3 regions of the Shewanella psychrotolerans genome follow, and region 3 is predicted to be linked to each of the others. Evidence: predicted binding sites of a transcription regulator. Region 3 holds the regulator's gene; each other region holds the start of a gene.
The links. Region 3 encodes LexA, which represses DNA repair genes until DNA is damaged. Its sites were predicted from a motif close to TACTGTATNNNNATACAGTA; they were not measured.
Positions count from the first base shown of each region.

Region 1: recA (recombinase RecA) is a predicted target of LexA. The motif match lies at 1,464-1,483, and genes of this name have one in related genera.
Region 2: recG (ATP-dependent DNA helicase RecG) is a predicted target of LexA. The motif match lies at 1,755-1,774, and genes of this name have one in related genera.

Region 1 covers NZ_CP080419.1:1,194,175-1,197,465, forward strand. The annotation lists gene mutS (DNA mismatch repair protein MutS) at 1-1,258, opposite strand, end outside; gene recA (recombinase RecA) at 1,591-2,652, shown strand; gene K0I62_RS05305 (regulatory protein RecX) at 2,666-3,112, shown strand.
Region 2 covers NZ_CP080419.1:349,943-353,233, reverse strand. The annotation lists gene K0I62_RS01650 (AMP-binding protein) at 1-1,531, shown strand, start outside; gene recG (ATP-dependent DNA helicase RecG) at 1,826-3,291, shown strand, end outside.
Region 3 covers NZ_CP080419.1:123,049-126,339, reverse strand. The annotation lists gene yrfG (GMP/IMP nucleotidase) at 98-766, shown strand; gene lexA (transcriptional repressor LexA) at 890-1,507, shown strand; gene K0I62_RS00565 (cell division inhibitor SulA) at 1,504-2,013, shown strand; gene coxB (cytochrome c oxidase subunit II) at 2,408-3,291, shown strand, end outside.

The sequences.
Region 1 (3,291 bases), 1.1 Mb from region 3:
GGGGATTATCGACGATGGCACGGCTTAATAGATCATGTTCGTTTGGAAAGTCGCCTAGGCTTTTGGCTAAGGTGGCCAGATGGGCACTTTGGTAATGGGTCAATAAATGCTGAATTGAAGGCAGTAAAGATAGGGCTTGGCGCAGCCTTGCAAAATCTCGTGGACGAGCGCTGCGAAGTGCCAAACGAGCGATGATCCTCTCTACGTCCCCAAGCGCTTTTAATTGATCGTTTAGTTGGTCGAATTCACCAGATTCAAGTAGTTCTTCAACTGCATCATGACGCGCTCTAATTGTGTTGTGGTTACGCAATGGTTCATGGATCCAGCGCTGTAACATACGGCTTCCCATGGGGGTTGCTGTATTATCAAGCACAGCAGCAAGAGTATTATCGGTACCGCCCTGCAAATTTTTGGTTAATTCAAGGTTTTTACGTGTTGCAGCATCTAAAATGATGCTGTCGCACTGATTAAATCTGACGATGGCGTTGATATGCGGTAATGCTGTACGCTGGGTATCTTTCACATATTGCATCAAGCAACCAGCGGCCTGAATCGATAATCTTACATCGCCTAAACCAAATCCATAAAGATCTTTAGTGCCAAATTGTTCAAGCAGCAGTTTGTAGCTGGTATCGTAGTCAAATTCCCATTCAGGACGGCGACGTTTGCCGCGAAAAGCGCTAATTAGTGCCATCTCACTAAAATCTTCACTGTGAAGTAGTTCTGCGGGATTAGTACGCTGAAGCTCTGCCTCTAATGTCTCCGTTGTGGCAAGCTCTGTTACCACAAATCGGCCTGAAGAAATGTCTAAGGTGGCGTAGCCAAAACCGACTTTTCCATGATAAACCGCTGCTAAAAGGTTATCTTGACGTTCTTGAAGTAGGGCTTCGTCAGTTAGTGTACCTGGCGTAACAATTCGTACTATTTTACGTTCAACAGGCCCTTTTGATGTGGCGGGATCGCCAATTTGTTCACAAATGGCTACCGATGTTCTTAGCTGCACTAACTTGGCAAGATAGCCCTCTACTGCGTGATAAGGGATCCCAGCCATAGGGATAGGATCGCCACCACTTTTTCCACGAGCAGTTAAAGAGATCCCCAATAGCTCTGACGCTAATTTCGCGTCATCATAAAATAACTCGTAAAAGTCACCCATACGATAGAACAGCAACATATCGGGTGCTTCAGCTTTTAGCGTCAAATATTGACGCATCATTGGGGTATGCTTCTCGAGACTTTGAATATCAACTGCGTTCATGAAATGCCCAAGGTATCCTGCAAAAAAATTCTCAGTGTAGTAACGCTAAGATTACGATAAAAATGTTGTCGCTAATATTAACAATAAATTTAAGCTGGGTAATGATTTATGGTTATTAATTGTGTGATTTAGCAACGATCAATCGAAAACAACAAGTAAGTGCTTGTTTTGAATTTGATAAAAAATAATCATCAACAGTACTTGATACTGTATGATTGTACAGTATACTAGTTTGCATATTGAGACATAAGGCGTTGCGTGATTTTTAAACGACTCGCTTTATCCTAACGGATTTACCACAGCGCAGCGTCTGTGATTGAGAGGACATTACAATGAAAATAGATGCAAATAAAGAGAAAGCCCTTAACGCGGTTCTAGGTCAAATTGAGAAACAATTTGGTAAGGGATCCATCATGAAGTTAGGTGAAAACCGCTCTATGGATGTTGAGACTATCTCTACAGGCTCTCTATCATTAGATGTTGCACTTGGCGCTGGTGGTTTACCACTAGGGCGTATCGTTGAAATTTATGGCCCTGAGTCATCGGGTAAAACCACACTAACTCTAGAAGTCATTGCGGCAGCCCAGCGTGATGGCAAAGTCTGTGCCTTTATCGATGCAGAGCACGCACTAGATCCAATATATGCTCAAAAGTTAGGCGTAGATATTGATAACCTTTTATGTTCTCAACCTGATACTGGTGAACAAGCGCTTGAAATTTGTGATGCATTAACACGCAGCGGTGCGGTCGATGTGATTATTGTCGACTCTGTTGCAGCGTTAACACCTAAGGCAGAGATTGAAGGTGAAATTGGTGACTCTCACATGGGCCTAGCAGCGCGTATGATGAGTCAAGCAATGCGTAAATTAGCTGGTAACCTCAAGCAATCAAATACGTTACTTATCTTTATTAACCAAATTCGTATGAAGATTGGTGTGATGTTTGGTAACCCTGAAACAACCACTGGTGGTAATGCGTTAAAATTTTATGCATCTGTTCGCTTAGATATTCGCCGTACTGGTGCGATTAAAGACAGAGAAGAAGTTATCGGTAATGAAACTCGCGTAAAAGTGGTTAAAAATAAGATTGCAGCGCCATTTAAACAAGCGGAATTCCAAATACTATATGGACAGGGGATTAACCGTACTGGTGAGCTTGTCGATTTAGGTGTTGCGCATAAGTTGATTGAAAAAGCGGGTGCTTGGTATAGCTATAAAGGTGACAAAATTGGTCAAGGTCGCGCTAATGCTGGTAAGTTTTTAACTGATAACCCTGAAATTGCTGCAGAAATTGACACAGCATTACGTACTATGTTGTTGAGCGGCCCTAAAGTTGCCGTTGAATCAGCCGTCAGTGATGAAAATATCGACCTAGAAACAGGCGAAGTGTTTTAACTTTTAACTTGTTATGACAACTTCTGCTATGCATATCGCGGTTGGGCTACTTGCCCGCCGCGACTATTCCCGCCATCAAATAAAAACCAAGCTGATACAAAAGGGCTTTGAGCTAACTGAAATCGACCCAGTGTTAGATCGCTGTGTTGATAATGGATATCTTGATGATCAGCGTTTTGCTGCACTTTTATTGCGATCTCATATCAGTAAAGGGCACGGACATAATCGGATCCGCCAGTCGATGGCGCAGAAGGGGTTATCCAAAGAGACCATTGAAACTGCGCTCAATAATAGTGACTGTGATTGGTTTGAGTTAGCAAGGACAAAGGCCGATAAAAAGTTTGCTAGTAGTGGCGCTATCGTGGATCAAAAAGAGAGGGCCCGCAGAACTCGTTATTTACTTGCTCAGGGCTTTACTTATGAACAAGTGACGTATGCATTAGAGGTAGAAGTCGACTAGAAGTCATTGGCTTATGGGCTCTTGTTTTACTCAACTATTTAATTGCTGTTTATTTTTCCCCGTTATTTTTTAGGTTTCTTTTACTATCCTCGGTTAAACCTCTGGTTGTTCAACAACAGACTGCTTATAATGTTGGGCTAACTAGAGTATTGGTGAACGATTAAATGTCACTGAGAATA
Region 2 (3,291 bases), 230 kb from region 3:
AAAAATGCAACAGCTCGCTGGCGGCCTGCGTCACTTAGGATTAAAGCCTGGCGATAAAATCGCAGTACTATCGAAAAATTGTGCCGAATGGTTTATTACCGATCTTGCTTTAATGCATGGTGGTTATATCAGTGTGCCGATTTACCCCACTGCAAATGCCGACACCATACGCTATGTGCTTGAGCACAGCGAAGCTAAAGCCATTTTTATCGGTAAGTTAGATTATTGGGCCGACCAAGAGGCTGGCGTTGGGGGAGATATTCTCAGAATGGCGATGCCCTACGACACCATGCCAGCACAATACCAATGGGATACCTTACTTAACCTTGGTCAACCACTGGTTGATGCCCCTGCGCCTACATCCGAACAGATAATGACCATTATCTATACCTCAGGTTCTACAGGTAAACCAAAAGGAGCAATGCAAACATTCAACAGCTATGCCTGGACCTGTAAAGCCGTCGTTCGCGATCTAAAAACCGATAGCAAAGACCGCTTATTATCATACCTACCACTGGCTCATATTACCGAGCGTGTTGCGATAGAAGGCTCCTCTTTCTATTCCGGTAGCAGCGTTGCCTTTGTCGAGAGCCTCGACAGCTTTATTGCTGATGTCCAGCGTGCACAGCCCACGGTGTTTTTCTCCGTGCCTAGGCTGTGGAGCCTATTCCAGAAAAATATCATCGATAAGATTGGTTATGCCAAACTTAACTTCCTGCTCAAGTTACCAATTATTAGCGGCATAGTGAAAAAGAAGATCCACCAAGGTTTAGGACTAGAACATTGTCACCTGCTGGGATCAGGCTCCGCTCCAATCCCACCATCACTGATCGCTTGGTACCATAAAATTGGCCTCAACATCAGTGAAGCTTGGGGCATGACAGAAAACAGTGCCTACTCAATTATTAACCATCCTTTCGATGCTCGTAAAATTGGTACCGTTGGTCATGCTATTGAGGGATGCGAGATTAAAGTCGCTGAGACGGGTGAGCTATTAGTTAAGAGCCCTGGTCTGATGCAAGGCTACTACAAACAACCTGAAGCAACTGAAGCCTGTTTTGACGAAGATGGTTTTTTCCATACCGGCGATCTATGTTCCATCGATAGCGATGGCTGCGTCACCATCACTGGCCGAGTAAAAGACAACTTTAAAACCTCAAAAGGTAAATATATCGCCCCAGTGCCAATTGAACGTAAATTGGCACAAGATCCTCATGTCGAACTCATTTGTATTATCGGCTCAGGCTTGCCTCACCCTATCGCACTGGTGCAGCTATCTGAAGGCGCAGCATTGCAGCCGCGAGAAGAGGTTCGCACCTCACTAAAGGCAACCTTAGACAGCATTAATCCGAACCTAGAGTCTCATGAAACTGTCGATGCCATTGTCGTGGTCAGTGAAGCTTGGGATGTCGAGAACGATGTGCTAACACCAACACTAAAAATTAAGCGTCACGTATTAGAAGCCAGATTTAGTGCAAAGGTCGATGGCATTCGTGGTGGCAAGGTGCGCTGGGAAGATGAGATAGAGTGAGCTCAATTCATCTATCTAGAGGGCACGTTTTTATACGTGCCCTTTTTATTTGGGTGGCTATTTGGGTCAACAAAATTTACTCTCTATATAGCAAAATTGGGTTGCTAAAGAACGCCGAAAGCCTACCCTCGCTGGCTGTTAAAAGGAATGGCTATAGCCTCAACCCGTAAAGTAAACCGCGGGTAATTGTGGCAAGATTGCGTTCACACAAAACTCTGATAATATATGTATATATTTACAGTAATTGAGTTATCTAACTTCTAAATGACTCAATTAATCAAATAGGTATAAAGCGTGGATAGACTCGATCTTATGGCTGTAACTGAGCTAAAAGGCGTAGCGACCAAAATGGCGCAACGACTAGAAAAGCTCGGCATAAAAACAGTCCAAGACCTGCTGTTTCATCTACCACTACGCTACGAAGATCGCACCCAAATATACCCGATAGCCGCGCTCTCCCCTGGCAGCTATGGCACCATAGAAGCCACGATTCAATCATCACAAATTATTCAGGGGCGTAAGCGCATGCTCACCTGCACAGTGAGAGATGATACGGGCATGATGACGCTACGCTTCTTTAATTTCTCGGTTGCGCAGCGCAACGGCCTAGAAAATGGTGCTACGATTAGAGCCTATGGCGAAGTGCGCCGCGGCAAACATCATCCAGAAATTATTCATCCAGAGTACAAGGTGCTTCACACCGACAGTGATCTAAACTTGAGTGAAACCTTAACGCCAATCTATCCCACGACAGAAGGGCTTAAACAGGCCAGTTGGATAAAGCTTACCGACCAAGCACTCGCGTTATTAGCCCATGGTGCACTAAAAGAGCTATTACCACCTCAGCTGCAGCCAAATCAGATGTCGCTAAATGACGCGCTGCAACTATTGCATCGCCCACCGATTGGCGTCGCCCTCTATGAACTAGATCAAGGCACTCATCCAGCGCAACAAAGATTGATCCAAGAAGAGCTGCTCGCCCATAACCTCAGCATGTTAAAACTGAGACAGCGCAGTAATCATGACGCGGCAGTCTCGATGACAGCCACCGGCCAACTGCTTAATCCGTTTCTCGCATCTCTGCCTTTTAGGCCAACAGGGGCACAACAGCGAGTTGTTGCCGATATCACTGCCGATTTAGGGTTAAACCATCCTATGATGCGCTTGGTGCAGGGCGATGTAGGCTCAGGTAAAACATTAGTGGCCGCATTAGCCGCACTGCAAGCCATAGAAAGTGGCTATCAAGTTGCAATGATGGCCCCGACAGAGCTGCTGGCAGAACAACACGCGACTAATTTCGCTGCTTGGTTTGAACCACTTGGGTTAACCGTTGGCTGGCTAGCGGGTAAACTTAAAGGTAAGGCTCGCAGCCAATCATTAGCGCAGATCAAAAGCGGTGAGGCTCACATTGTGATTGGCACCCATGCAATTTTCCAGGAGCAAGTGGAATTTAATAAACTGGCACTCATTATTATCGATGAGCAACACAGATTTGGTGTCCATCAACGATTAGGGCTGCGGGAAAAAGGCATTAATCAAGGCTTCCATCCTCATCAATTGATCATGACGGCAACCCCTATTCCTCGCACCTTAGCGATGACAGCCTATGCGGATCTCGATACCTCCATTATCGATGAACTGCCACCTGGACGAACACCTGTAACTACCGTCGCTGTGTCTGACAGCAGGCGCTCCGAAGTCATTGAGCGCGTACGCCAAGCTGCATTACATGATAATAGGCAAGCTTATTGGGTCTGTAC
Region 3 (3,291 bases):
AATGTCCCTGATAAAAATGACGTTTGCTTCACAGTCCAATCTTACTATGATGTGATTAATCCACAACTCTACCGATGGAATTTTTTCAAACCACAATATGTTTCCATGGAATAAGATAGATACAGTGCTACTCGATATGGATGGCACACTACTGGATTTGCATTTTGATAATCACTTTTGGCTCAGCCTAGTGCCTCAAACCCTTAGCCATCAAAAAAACTTGCCAATCGAGCGCGCAAGAACCCTAGTAGAAGCCGCCTATGACAAAGTCTTTGGCACCTTAGAGTGGTATTGTCTCGACTACTGGGAGCGTGAACTCCAACTTGATATCATCGCCTTGCACCGCTCGATTGTCGACAGAATCCAAATGCGCCAAGATAGTATGCCATTTCTAACCGCCTTAGGAGAGCAAGGAAAATCAAGAATACTGGTGACCAATGCCCATCCAAGCAGCCTCGCACTAAAACTTGAACATACTGATTTAGCTGCTGGGCTAGACCATATGCTATCGAGCCATGCAACGGGGTACCCTAAGGAAGCCCCCCAATTTTGGGAGACGCTTTTCACACAATATCAACTCGACCCAAGCCGATGCTTATTCATTGACGATAGTGAGCCGATCTTACAAGCCGCACAAAAAGCAGGTGTTGGTTATCTGCTTGGAATTAAAAACCCCGATAGCCAAAAGCCACTCAAGTCATTTAACGACTTCCCAGCAATCGCAGACTATCACGATCTATTAAATAGCCTTTTAACCAACAGATAAGCATAGGAACAAGTTAAATAAAATGAGATAGCTAATGGTTTTAGGCAAAAAGCTGGTTAATACTTGCACTACCATAAATACTGTATATACTAACAGTTACTGTATGGAAAGACAGGATAGATAATGAGACCACTAACACCCAGACAAGCTGAAATTTTAGAGCTAATTAAGCGCAATATAGCCGACACAGGCATGCCACCTACTCGAGCTGAAATTGCCCACAGATTAGGCTTTAAGAGCGCTAATGCTGCAGAAGAACATTTAAAGGCACTAGCGAAAAAAGGCTGTATAGAGATCATGCCAGGAACATCTCGAGGGATAAAGCTCCCCCAAGAAGATGAACCTGAAGAACTCGGTTTACCGCTAATCGGTCAAGTTGCCGCAGGTGAACCCATACTAGCCCAAGAGCATGTGGAGCAACACTATCAGGTCGATCCAAATATGTTTAGACCCTGTGCGGACTTCCTGCTACGAGTGCGGGGGGACAGTATGAAGAATATTGGCATCTTAGAAGGCGATCTACTTGCTGTACATAAAGTTGAACAAGCACGTAATGGACAAGTCGTCGTCGCTCGAGTTGAAGATGATGTCACGGTTAAGCGTTTTGAAAAGAAAGGCAACACCGTGTATTTGCATGCCGAAAATGAAGATTACTCACCTATAGTGGTTGATCTCGCTAATCAAAGCCTAAGCATTGAAGGCTTAGCGGTCGGCGTTATTCGCAACGGAGACTGGCAATGAACAATTTAATCGGTAATGCGCCACGTCATCCTGGTCTGTGGGTTGATATAAATAAGCAACTAAAACCATCCCACCCAAATACTATTTCCACCGTGTCAAGCAGCACTCAAGGCAGACAAGAGTTACAAGCGTTAACACCACAGCTAGCTAGATTAAGTCAACAAGGACAATGGGTCGTGCTAATCAGCCCACCGAATATTGGCTATAAACAGATGCTCGCAGATGCAGGGGTTCGTATGGATCGTATTCTACTCGTGCATACCAAAGATGAAGTCGAAGCACTTTGGGCGATGGAAAAAGCACTCACAAGTGGTACATCCAGTGCGGTGATTAGTTGGACTCAATCGCTCGATGCAAGAGATAATCGTCGCTTACAAATCGTCGCCAAAAACACTCGAGCACTGGGTGTCGTTATCGAAGATGCAAATAGTCACTTACCTGTAACAGCCCGTATGCAGGACGATCTAGGCATACAACAAGCCTGTTTATTTAGTTCATTGCATTAATCGATTTACTCCTCCTTTCCATACAAAAGCCCCGCAAGGGGCTTTTTTGTCGCTGTTTTGTTTAGAAAAATAAAATAAAAGTGATCTTGATCAATATTTGAACACCGATTAAGTTAATAGTAGATATCAACGATTATTTGTTATATCCGAACAATTTAGCTGTCGACGCAATTGAGCCCGTGAGAAGTCTTCTCTTGTGTCAATTCGTTGAAATTAGCCTGATATATTCAGCCGTAAGTGCAAGCGTGGTCACCACCAGCAATAACATTTACACCACCAGCGCACTTTGAAGTCATCGTTGCTTTTTTGGGAACCGAAGAGTTTGCATAGAGCCGAGACATACTGTGTGGCTCTTCTTTGTAGTTGCCTTCGCAATTGACAGAGGAGAAGTCTAGTGAAGCAAGTGTTGTATTATTTGCTGGCGTTGCTGTTTACGCCCCCCATACTCGCAGCCGATATGCCCCTCAACATGACAGAAGGGGTTACAGAGATAAGTGGAAGAGTGTTTGGCCTCCACATGACCATTCTCTACATCTGTTGTGCCATAGGCATTGTGGTCTTTGGTGTGATGATCTATTCGATCATCAACCATCGACGCTCTAAAGGTGCCGTTGCCGCCAACTTCCATGAAAGTACTAAAGTCGAAATTGCATGGACCATCGTTCCTTTCGTTATTTTAATCATGATGGCTATTCCAGCAACACAAACCCTGATAGCAATGGAAGACCCCAGCGATGCAGACTTGACCATTAAGATCACGGGTTCCCAATGGAAATGGCATTACAGCTATTTCGATTATGATATCGAGTACTACAGCCTGCTTGCAACGCCAAGAACACAGATAGAAGGTAGTGAAGCCAAAGGCGAGCACTATCTGCTTGAAGTAGATAAACCGCTCGTTCTACCAATTAATAAAAAAGTGCGTTTCTTAATGACTTCAGAGGATGTGATCCATTCATGGTGGGTTCCTGCATTTGCCGTGAAAAAAGATGCCAACCCAGGGTTTATTAACGAGGCTTGGACCCGTATCGATAAACCCGGTACCTACCGAGGTCAATGTGCAGAGCTCTGCGGTAAAGACCACGGCTTTATGCCTATCGTCGTCGAAGTGCTTTCTGAAGCTGATTTTGACAACTGGATACAAGACCAAAAAGCGCAAGCCAGCATTGCAGAGGCTCAAGCAAAAGCCTCTCTGAGCCAGACACTCTCAAAGGAGGAGCTGATGGCTCAAGGCGAGCAAGTTTACATGGCACGCTGTGCAGCCTGCCACCAACCTAA